Regions from separate parts of the Bacillus sp. UMB0893 genome, predicted to be linked through region 3. Evidence: predicted binding sites of a transcription regulator. Region 3 holds the regulator's gene; each other region holds the start of a gene.
The links. Region 3 encodes LexA, which represses DNA repair genes until DNA is damaged. Its sites were predicted from a motif close to CGAACATATGTTCG; they were not measured.
Positions count from the first base shown of each region.

Region 1: CYJ36_RS22760 (YolD-like family protein) is a predicted target of LexA. The motif match lies at 1,581-1,594, and genes of this name have one in related genera.
Region 2: uvrB (excinuclease ABC subunit UvrB) is a predicted target of LexA. The motif match lies at 1,700-1,713, and genes of this name have one in related genera.

Region 1 is NZ_PKLB01000015.1:49,303-52,586, forward strand. Features, by position in the region: gene CYJ36_RS22750 (DUF5068 domain-containing protein) at 1-182, shown strand, start outside; gene CYJ36_RS23935 (hypothetical protein) at 326-502, shown strand; gene CYJ36_RS22755 (MarR family winged helix-turn-helix transcriptional regulator) at 530-1,015, shown strand; gene CYJ36_RS22760 (YolD-like family protein) at 1,215-1,547, opposite strand; gene CYJ36_RS22765 (hypothetical protein) at 2,329-2,517, shown strand; gene CYJ36_RS24200 (hypothetical protein) at 2,797-2,937, shown strand.
Region 2 is NZ_PKLB01000006.1:321,894-325,177, forward strand. Features, by position in the region: gene uvrB (excinuclease ABC subunit UvrB) at 1-1,628, opposite strand, end outside; gene CYJ36_RS15245 (DUF2198 family protein) at 1,962-2,201, opposite strand; partial or broken gene CYJ36_RS15250 (peptide chain release factor 3) at 2,217-3,284, opposite strand, start outside.
Region 3 is NZ_PKLB01000001.1:1,053,901-1,057,184, forward strand. Features, by position in the region: gene CYJ36_RS05340 (hypothetical protein) at 1-1,037, opposite strand, end outside; gene lexA (transcriptional repressor LexA) at 1,133-1,753, opposite strand; gene yneA (cell division suppressor protein YneA) at 1,913-2,224, shown strand; gene CYJ36_RS05355 (YneB family resolvase-like protein) at 2,242-2,892, shown strand; gene CYJ36_RS05360 (DUF896 domain-containing protein) at 2,956-3,186, shown strand.

The DNA of each region.
Region 1 (3,284 bases), on a different contig from region 3:
AACCGCGTGAACCACAAGAGATTAAGGCAGGTGAGCAAGGCGAAAAATATCATGTCTTCATGTTTAGAAAAGATGAATTTGAGCTGTACAAGCAGTTTGATTTAACATTTGGTCCTTTCATAGGTGATGAAGGAAAAGATTTATACAAAGGAAAAACAGTGACGTTTACTTTGCCTAGATAATTGAACAAACAGCAACCAATGTCTTAACAGGCATTGGTTTTTATATGCGGAAATTTTGTTAGGTTTGGTTAGGTTTGGTTAGGATTGTTAAAAGGAGGGTATCTAAAGGGGACTTTATAATTTCTTTTAGGGAGATACGCAACATGGACAAAGAGTATCGTCTTTTCTTGAAGGAACTTCGCCATTTGCATGAGGAATATCGTCGCTGTAACATCCAAATGATTAGAGTTCTTATACGTGAAGATATGCTCCTAATCATGAAAGCCCTTAGAGAGATTAATACAGAAAAATCTAAGTCTGAACCGGAACCTGAAAAATAAATGCAAGAGTTTTAAGGGTCCATTGTAATGTATGGAGCCTTATCTTTCGTTTATAATGATACGAGAGGTGAGGTTGATTTGGATGATTTACACGACATTCCAGGCTTTATTATTCATCGGACAAATGCAAAACTAACAAGCTATTTTCAAAGTATCATGAAAACATATGGTCTTACTTCAGAACAATGGACTGTTATTTCTGCTCTTGATAAAAAAGATAAAGGAATGACACAGAAAGAATTAGCAGAGTTTATTGATAAGGATCAAACGACGTTGGCCAGAATTATTATAGGGATGGAAAAAAGGGGTACCATAAGAAGAGAAATGAATTTACAAGATAAACGCTCTCATTATCTATATTTAACGGAAAAAGGCATGAAGTTAAGAGAACTGTTGGTTCCTGTAGTGGAAGGAATTAATGATAAGTTTGCTGAAGGTATCAGCTGTGAAGAAGTTGCCCAACTAAAATACATACTGAATAAATTTTATGATAATGCAACAAAAAACGAGTAAAACATAGATGTGCTGGATAGTCGAACATGGCTATCCAGTTTTTTTATAGAAGGTAAAAAGTTGTGTTTCTACTTTCACGGCGGTTTCCACGTAGCTTCAGAACATATGTGAATTCCTATGTTATTAAACCATTCTTGAAGAATCTTTCCGCAAGCCTAAAGGCATTGCAATAGGCTTTTTTGGTTTGTGCAATAAGTTTCTATTTCACTTTAACATCCACAATATCATAAAATTCAAGTTTTATTTCGGCATCTAATTCATCTTGAATAGTAATTTTTTGGTCATAGCGATCAATCTTTTTTACTATCGCAATTCTTGAAGTAAAGAACCCGTTTTTCCATGTAATAATTTCTAGTAAGATATTGTCTTTTAAGCTTTCAGATAGAAGTCGTTCTAAGTCTTCAATTTGTCCTTCATCCAATTGTGGTCTAGGTGTTCTATGATAATCTGTTTCAACATCTATAAGTGCTTTAATGTGTTCTGGCATGAAGAACCCTAGCCACTTCTTGTTCTTTCCGCGATCACGAAGCATAAGATCATCGCCCCTTTCAATTCATTTATTATACAAACATTTGTTCTTATTTTTCAAGTCATATGTGATAAAGAAAATATAGATTGGGCTTCCGGATACATTCTATTTTTACAACGAGGTAGCCTTTAGGCTGCATGTTTTCTTCAAGAATAAGGGCTTCAACAACGTTCAATTTTAAAGCCTTCAGAACATCCTTCGGGCGGCAGCACTACAGACTGATCAGAAAGGAAAGAACGCCTTTCTGTCATTCTGTACGTGTCGCTTCGGCATTAAATGGCCCGATAACCACGGTCTGTACGGCTAGCGCCTACATGCCGTAGGTTCCTGTTCCCTTTACGGCAAGCCGCCATACCGAACGAGCCGAAAACCTGAAGATCAAAAGCAATGGAATCTTCCTGGCTGAAGCCAGGAAGCATGTCGCTTGCTTCGCTTTGCTCCAATGCAATAAGGGCATGAATGCGGTTTTAGGTGGCATCGAGCCCCCGAAAACCGACCGATTCAAAGCTTCGCAATGAACCGGTGCTTCAGTTCCAGTTAGCTGCTGATGCAGCTAGCTGGAATGATCGCTAAATAATCGCTCGGACGGAAGGGTATCCTTCTTTGTTCTCCTAAGTGTAATCATTTGCTCCTAAGGGCAGTAAAGGGGTACTTCGCTGTGCTTCGTAAACTTTGTGAACTTTTTTGAGAAAGGCGCTCAAAAAACTTACACAAACTTCGAGCCCCTTGACAGCCCTTGTCGCAAAGATTCGGAGTGGTCAAACAAAGAAAGGAGTTGTCACATATGACAGCACTAGCAACTACAATCTTTACAGCAATTATTATCTTGGGGGCAGCAACGTTTTTGATTATCTGGACACTTGATAACGTAAGAGAGGAAGCAATCAGAACAACAGCAATCATCATCTATGGATTCTGCTTCATCATAACGATAGCAACAGTATTAGTGGAAGCTATCAAGGCAAGCTTCTAAGAAAAAGGAGAAGGGTGAAACCTTCTCCTTTTTTTAGTGAACTAAAGAAGATTTGCAAGTAAAACATACTGGTAAACCTATGCGCCTTGCTGGGGGCATCGAGCCCCCGACAAGGCGACTGTATCATAGCTTCGCAATGATACAGTAAAGCTCTGTTAGAAAGTTGCTGAAGCATCATTCTAAAAACCGCTCCAATATAAGTTTCTGACCATTAAAGGTAGCTGAAAACTATATTTAGGAAGGTGTAAAGCTGTATGCAAAGGTGGATCTTCTAATGAATTGAGAAGATATGTTCCGAATGTTTCAAGAGAATCAATTGCTGAAAGAATAAAACAAACATCCTTCGGGCGGCAGCACTACGGACTGATCAGAAAGGAAGAACGCCTTTCTGTCATTCCATACGTGTCGCTTCGGCATTAAATGGCCCGATAACCACGGTCTGTACGGCTAACGCCTACATGCCGTAGGTTCCTGTTCCATTTACGGCAAGCCGCCATACCGAACGAACCGAAAATCTAAAGATCAAAAGAATAAAAGATCAAAAGGAAAGCAGCCGAAAAGGCTGCTCTTTTATTGTTATTTTTCCCTTTTGCTTCCGAATCGTAAAACAGCGCAAGCCGACTAAGTTTCCAGCCGGTAGGTACCCGAACCTTTCCGGCAGGAAACTAAGACGGCTAGTCAATCGATCAAGGGGCAAAAAACTTTTTTATTAAAAGCGCTGCGCAACATAAAAAACTTTTTGTGCTAATCCCTTGACCGATTGCCTA
Region 2 (3,284 bases), on a different contig from region 3:
CGGGCTGCACGTCCGATTGTTTGAATAAGAGACCTTTCCGACCTTAAGAATCCTTCTTTGTCTGCATCCAGAATGGCGACTAAGGAAACTTCAGGAATATCCAGCCCCTCCCTGAGCAAGTTGATTCCGACCAGAACATCGTATTTCCCAAGCCTCAGCTCACGGATGATTTCGATCCGCTCAAGCGTTTTAATTTCAGAATGCAAATAGTTGACTTTAATTCCAATATCCTTAAGATAATCCGTTAAATCCTCGGACATTTTTTTCGTTAATGTCGTAATAAGAACACGTTCATTACGTTCTGTCCTTGCTTGAATTTCTCCAATCAGATCATCAATCTGACCTTGAATCGGTCTGACATCAATGGTCGGATCAAGCAGCCCGGTTGGACGAATGATCTGCTGAACCGTTTCAGGGGTATGCTCAAGCTCGTATGGCCCTGGAGTCGCCGATACAAACAGAATGTTATTAATGTGCTTTTCAAACTCGTCAAATTGAAGCGGACGATTATCTTTTGCTGATGGCAAACGGAACCCATGATCAACGAGAACCTGTTTCCTTGCCTGGTCACCGTTAAACATCCCTCTGATCTGAGGAATTGTAACGTGTGACTCATCCACTACAATCATGAAATCTTCAGGAAAGAAGTCAAGCAGCGTATAAGGAGTCGACCCTGCAGGACGCAAAGTCAGGTGCCGTGAATAGTTTTCAATGCCTGAGCAGAAGCCCATTTCACGCATCATTTCCAGATCATAGCGTGTTCGCTGTTCAAGACGCTGCGCTTCTAATAGCCTGCCGTTCTCATGGAGGTCTTTTAAACGTTCTTCAAGCTCCTGCTCGATGTTTGTAATCGCAACTTTAAGCTTTTCTTCCCGGGTTACGAAATGGGACGCCGGGAAGATCGAGACGTGCTCGCGGTGTCCTTTGATTTCACCTGTTAAAGCATCAACCTCTCTGATACGGTCGATTTCATCACCAAAGAATTCAACCCGAATACACTGCTCATCTCTTGATGCAGGAAAAATCTCGACAACATCACCCCGGACTCTGAATGTACCGCGTTTAAAATCAATATCATTTCTTTCATATTGCACATCCACCAGTCTTCTGAGAAGCTGATTGCGCTCTATTTCCATGCCGGTGCGAAGAGAAACGACAAGGTCCCGGTATTCTTCAGGAGAACCTAAGCCGTATATGCATGAAACACTCGCGATAATAATGACATCCTTCCTCTCAAATAGAGAAGCAGTTGCGGAGTGTCTGAGTTTATCTATTTCATCATTGATGCTTGCATCTTTTTCAATGAAGGTATCTGTCTGTGGTACATATGCTTCAGGCTGATAATAATCATAATAGCTGACAAAGTATTCAACAGCATTATTTGGAAAAAAGTCTTTAAATTCGCTGTACAATTGTCCAGCCAGCGTTTTATTATGAGCAATAATCAGCGTTGGTTTGTTCACTTCCTGGATGACGTTTGATACGGTAAACGTCTTCCCTGTACCAGTTGCGCCAAGAAGGGTTTGATGCTTCTTCCCTTCGTTAATTCCTTGGACAAGCTTTCTTATCGCCTCAGGCTGATCACCCTCTGGCTTATAGTTTGAGACTAATTCAAAACGATCGCTCACAGGAGAACCTCCACTCATATGTAATCAATATTTCTATTTTACCATAAACAGGGGAAAAATCACTAAAAATACGAACTAAAGTTCGCATTTTCTTTCGACATTTTAATTTTGATTTTATCATTATCGCCGGAAATTTCTATTTAAATGCCTCACTCTTTATTAAATACCTTTATTGGAGAGTTGATAAACCGATGATGAGGATTCAGGCCAAAACTGATAAAAGAGTGATATACACTGATAAAAGTGCGTTTTACACTGATAAACGACTGTCGCAAATGCAGCCTGCACGAAATCATAAAAAACCTGCTCCCTAAACGGGAACAGGCTGTAAAATTAATTCGTTTTTTCTCTCCTGGTTCGCCTTGCCATTTTGGCAGCATACAGAAAACCGAAAGTAATCGATATAACATCTAAAACAATGATAATCCATGAGTCCATGTAGCCTTTCGTATATGCTGCAGCCAGCAGCGCTATCGTCAGGACAGCAGCTACGTAATGGTTATAGCAGACTCTGGCAAATAAGGTCAGGATAATAAAAGGCAGTGTTAATGCAAGAATCGCTTTTAGGATCATCGATTTAGCTCCTGACTATTTCTCTGAAGCAGAATAGCTTTGATAATCGTTTTCCTGCAGCAGATCAATCAGTTCAATCTCTTTATGATTTTCTTTGAAATGCCTGAAGGTAAAATCATTTTCAAAGAGTACTGCGTATTGATCATTGCGGTCACGTACAAGCAGGCTTCTTGAATCAAAGAAGCGTTTTTCGAATTTTTCGTTGCCGATCCATCTTGGGATGCGGTCGCCCATCGGAACAAATTCGATTTCAACGTTGTATTCGGCTCTCATTCGATATTCAAACACTTCATATTGAAGCTGGCCAACTGCACCTAGAATGATATCATCCGTTGTATCCTGGCGGAAAAATTGGATGGCACCTTCCTGAACAAGCTGGTCAATTCCTTTACGGAACTGTTTCGCCTTCATGACGTTTTTCACGCGGACTTTTTTGAACATTTCCGGCGGGAACTGAGGAAGCTCGTCATAATGATAGCCTTCTTTTCCAACAGTCAGCGTGTCGCCGATCTGATAGACGTTCGGATCGTAAATTCCGATAATATCGCCGGCAAATGCTTCATCAACCGTTTCTCTGTCTTTTGCCATGAACACTTGTGTTTGATTCAGCTTAAGTGTTTTATTTGTTCTGCTCAGCTGAACGCTCATGCCGCGTTCAAATTTCCCTGAGCAAACTCGAAGAAAAGCAATACGGTCACGGTGAGCCGGATTCATATTGGCTTGAATTTTAAAGATATAGCCTGAGAAATCTTCCTTCTCCGGAGAGATAAAGCCATGATTTGTTCTTCTTGGCTGAGGAGGAACCGCATGCTGCAAAAACACATCGAAAAAGGATTTGACGCCAAAGTTTGCAAGCGCACTTCCGAAGAATACAGGTGTTAGCTCTCCGCGTTTCACCCGCTCTGCATCAAACTGATTTCCCGCTTCCTGCAGAAGCTCAAGCTCATCCTTTGTTTCCAAATAGGTAGGGTGACTGCCTAGCTCACTTGCATCCACTTCATCAGCCGGAATGATTTCTTCCTGTTCATTCCCTTTAAATTGGACAACGGTATGCTGTGCACGGTCAATAATTCCGAGGAATCT
Region 3 (3,284 bases):
GAACGAATAAGTTTATCCATTTTATCTTGTTTTTGGTCTATATAGAGCTGTGAATAGCTGTATGAAAGTTTTAATAACACGATTTTATAGAACAGGTGAAGAATCAAATTATAATAGAGCTGTCCGTACATTTCCTCGGCTATTATTTTTTCATTTTCAATGTCATTTGTAAGACAGGCAAAAGTATGATCACTGATGATATGATAACTGGCTGGAGCCCATCGTTCATATACATGCTTCTTAATATAATTGTGGATGTATTCTGGGTTGCTTGCAGCTAAATATGGTTTCCCGTTTTTGTCAAAGCCATTCATGTGGCCAATCCTGAACAATTCTTCATCTGTGATTTTCTCATCGGAAGACGTCACTAATAGACTGGAAACGAACATTCTTTCATCTATAAAATATGGCAGACTTCCGAGATAGGTAGACTGATCATTTTTGCTTTTTTCAATAAAAGGAACGATGTAAGGACAGAGGTCTTGGAAGATAAATTCCTGAATTTTATCGTATTTTTGTTGTTCAGCATAAATGGACGTGCCTTTTTCCTCAGTAATCAGCGGTTCCAGCACACGGAAGTGATCCATAAAATCGAGTGCTTCACTTAAAGTGAGGATCTTATCCATACTGTAAGGTTCCGCTCTGATTGTAATCATCCCAATCGAAAAGGGACAAATATAAATATCAATAGAATGGATTTTCATATTGTAGGAATTGTGGGCAGTTTCTAAGCGGCAGTCTAAATTTAAAGATTTAGAATATCGGTTAATTGCTTTCTCTTTAAATTGATTTGGAAAGAGAATCTGTTCTATGTATGGAAGGAAATAATGGTTTAAACGCTTGTGCGGAATATTGACATTTTCCCCGTAAAAGCTGCTTTTCCGTGAAGGATTATTAATAGAAAAGAATTCAAAGCCATTATTGATAAGCTCGTCTATTAATTCTTTGACACAATCCTGTTTCCATGAAAAAGGGAAAATGAATTGTGAAATAGTCCTCTGTATCTTGGGTTCATTAAGATCAGTAATGGATTTCATAAAGTACCTCATCATTTTGTTTTATGTTTATTTTCCCCGTGACGAGCTTCTTAAAACAAATAAATAAAAAAATCCAGCTTAGTAAAAGCGGGATTTTAATGAATATTTCTATATACTCCAACTACTTTTCCTAAGATTGTTACATTTCGAAGAATGATAGGGTCCATAGTTGAGTTTTCGGGCTGCAGTCGAATATAATCTTTTTCCTTGAAGAAGCGTTTAACGGTTGCTTCGTCATCTTCTGTCATGGCTACGACAATATCCCCATTATTTGCTGTTTTTTGCTGTTTGACAATAACCATGTCGCCATCAAGGATACCGGCTTCTATCATACTGTCTCCCATAATTTCCAGCATAAAAATGTGATCATCTGCTGCAGCGAACGAATCTGGTAGAGGAAAGTATTCTTCAACATTCTCAATTGCAGTTATTGGTGAACCCGCTGTTACTTTACCGATAATCGGTACATTAATGACATTCATCCGAGGAATATGTGATGTTTCTTCTTCTAAAATTTCAATAGCTCTTGGTTTTGTTGGATCGCGTCTGATTAAGCCTTTGCTTTCCAATCTTGCTAAATGGCCGTGTACTGTTGAACTTGAAGCAAGGCCGACAGCTTCGCCAATTTCACGTACAGAAGGCGGATAACCCTTTTTTTGAACTTCTAATTTGATGAAGTTTAAGATATCCTGCTGTCTTTTTGATAGTTTTGTCATCTTTTGCACCTCGCGTCCTGTAATTTATGTTGATTATAGCATGTTTTTCCTTTGCATACAAACATAAGTTCGAGAAACCCGTTGACAGAAACGTTTGTTCGCATTATACTAAAAATATCAGAAGTACGAACAAACATTCTATTCGAGGTGGAGATCATGTTGAAAGAATCATTCTCATATTTACTATCATTTTTTATCGTCGTTATTGTAGCTGTATTTGCATTATCTTATACTGGGGAAAAGGACAGCATGGAGAATTTCGTGCATGTAGAAATCAATGAAGGTGACAGCATCTGGAGCATTGCTGATCAATTTAAAGAACATCATAATCTCTCTAAAGCTGAATTTGTCGAGTGGGTTCAAGAAAAGAATGGAATGCAGACAGCAATCATCAAGCCCGGGGATACCGTTTTTATTCCAATTGACAAGAATGCATATTATGATATGAACCAGCTAGCAAGCAAGAAATAAGTGGGGAGTGGAAAAAACTGAACGCTATCATCTATTGCAGAGTCAGCACCACGAAAGAAGAACAAGAGTCTTCTCTGCATAGGCAGAAGGAAGAACTTATGATGCTTGCCGAACAGCACCAAATGACTATTGTAAAAGTGATTGAAGAGCAGGCAAGCGGATATGACATTGAAAGAGATGGAATTTTTGAACTTTTTGATTTCATAAAAGAACGATCAGCAGATGCAATCTTAATTCAGGACGAAACTAGGTTAGGAAGAGGAAATGCAAGAATTGCACTTATTCATTTCTTTCAAAAAGAAGGAATCACTCTTTATTCAGTGACGCACAATGGTAAGCTATTACTATCTGAAGCTGATTCAATGGTCTTGGAAATCGTAAGTATTGTTGAGGAATATCAGCGAAAGATTCATAATCTAAAAATCAAACGGGGCATGAAGCGAGCTGTACAAAACGGGTATAAGCCAGAAAAAAACCTTTCTAATATTCATTTGAGCCCCGGTAAAGACAGAAAAGAACTGCCAATTGATGAAATTGTCCGATTAAAACAAAATAAGCTCACATTTGCTGAAATTGCAGCCACTTTAAGAGGGTTTGGACATGATGTCTCAAAAGCAACTGTTCATCGGAGATACCAGGAATACATGAAACAAACTACAATCCAATAAGTTGTTTTTTACAATCATTTTTAGTACGATAGCATAGTGAATCTATTCAAAGGAGTTACCAGCATGCTTTCAAAAGATAAAATGGCAAGAATTAACGAACTTTCTAAAAAGGCTAAGACAACAGCCCTTACAGATAAAGAATTGCAGGAACAGCAAAATCTTAGACAAGAATATCTGCAAACATTCAGAGGTTCTATGAAAAATACGTTAAAAGGCGTTACTATTCTAGATCCAAATGGGAAAGATGTAACACCACAAAAATTAAAAGATGAAAAGAAAAGAAACCTACATTAATAAAAGGAATACGTCAATTTGTGATGTATTCCTTTTCAATTTGCGCATAATACATTAGAATAGTTTCTTACACATCTAAACTTCTTGTAAAATTTCAT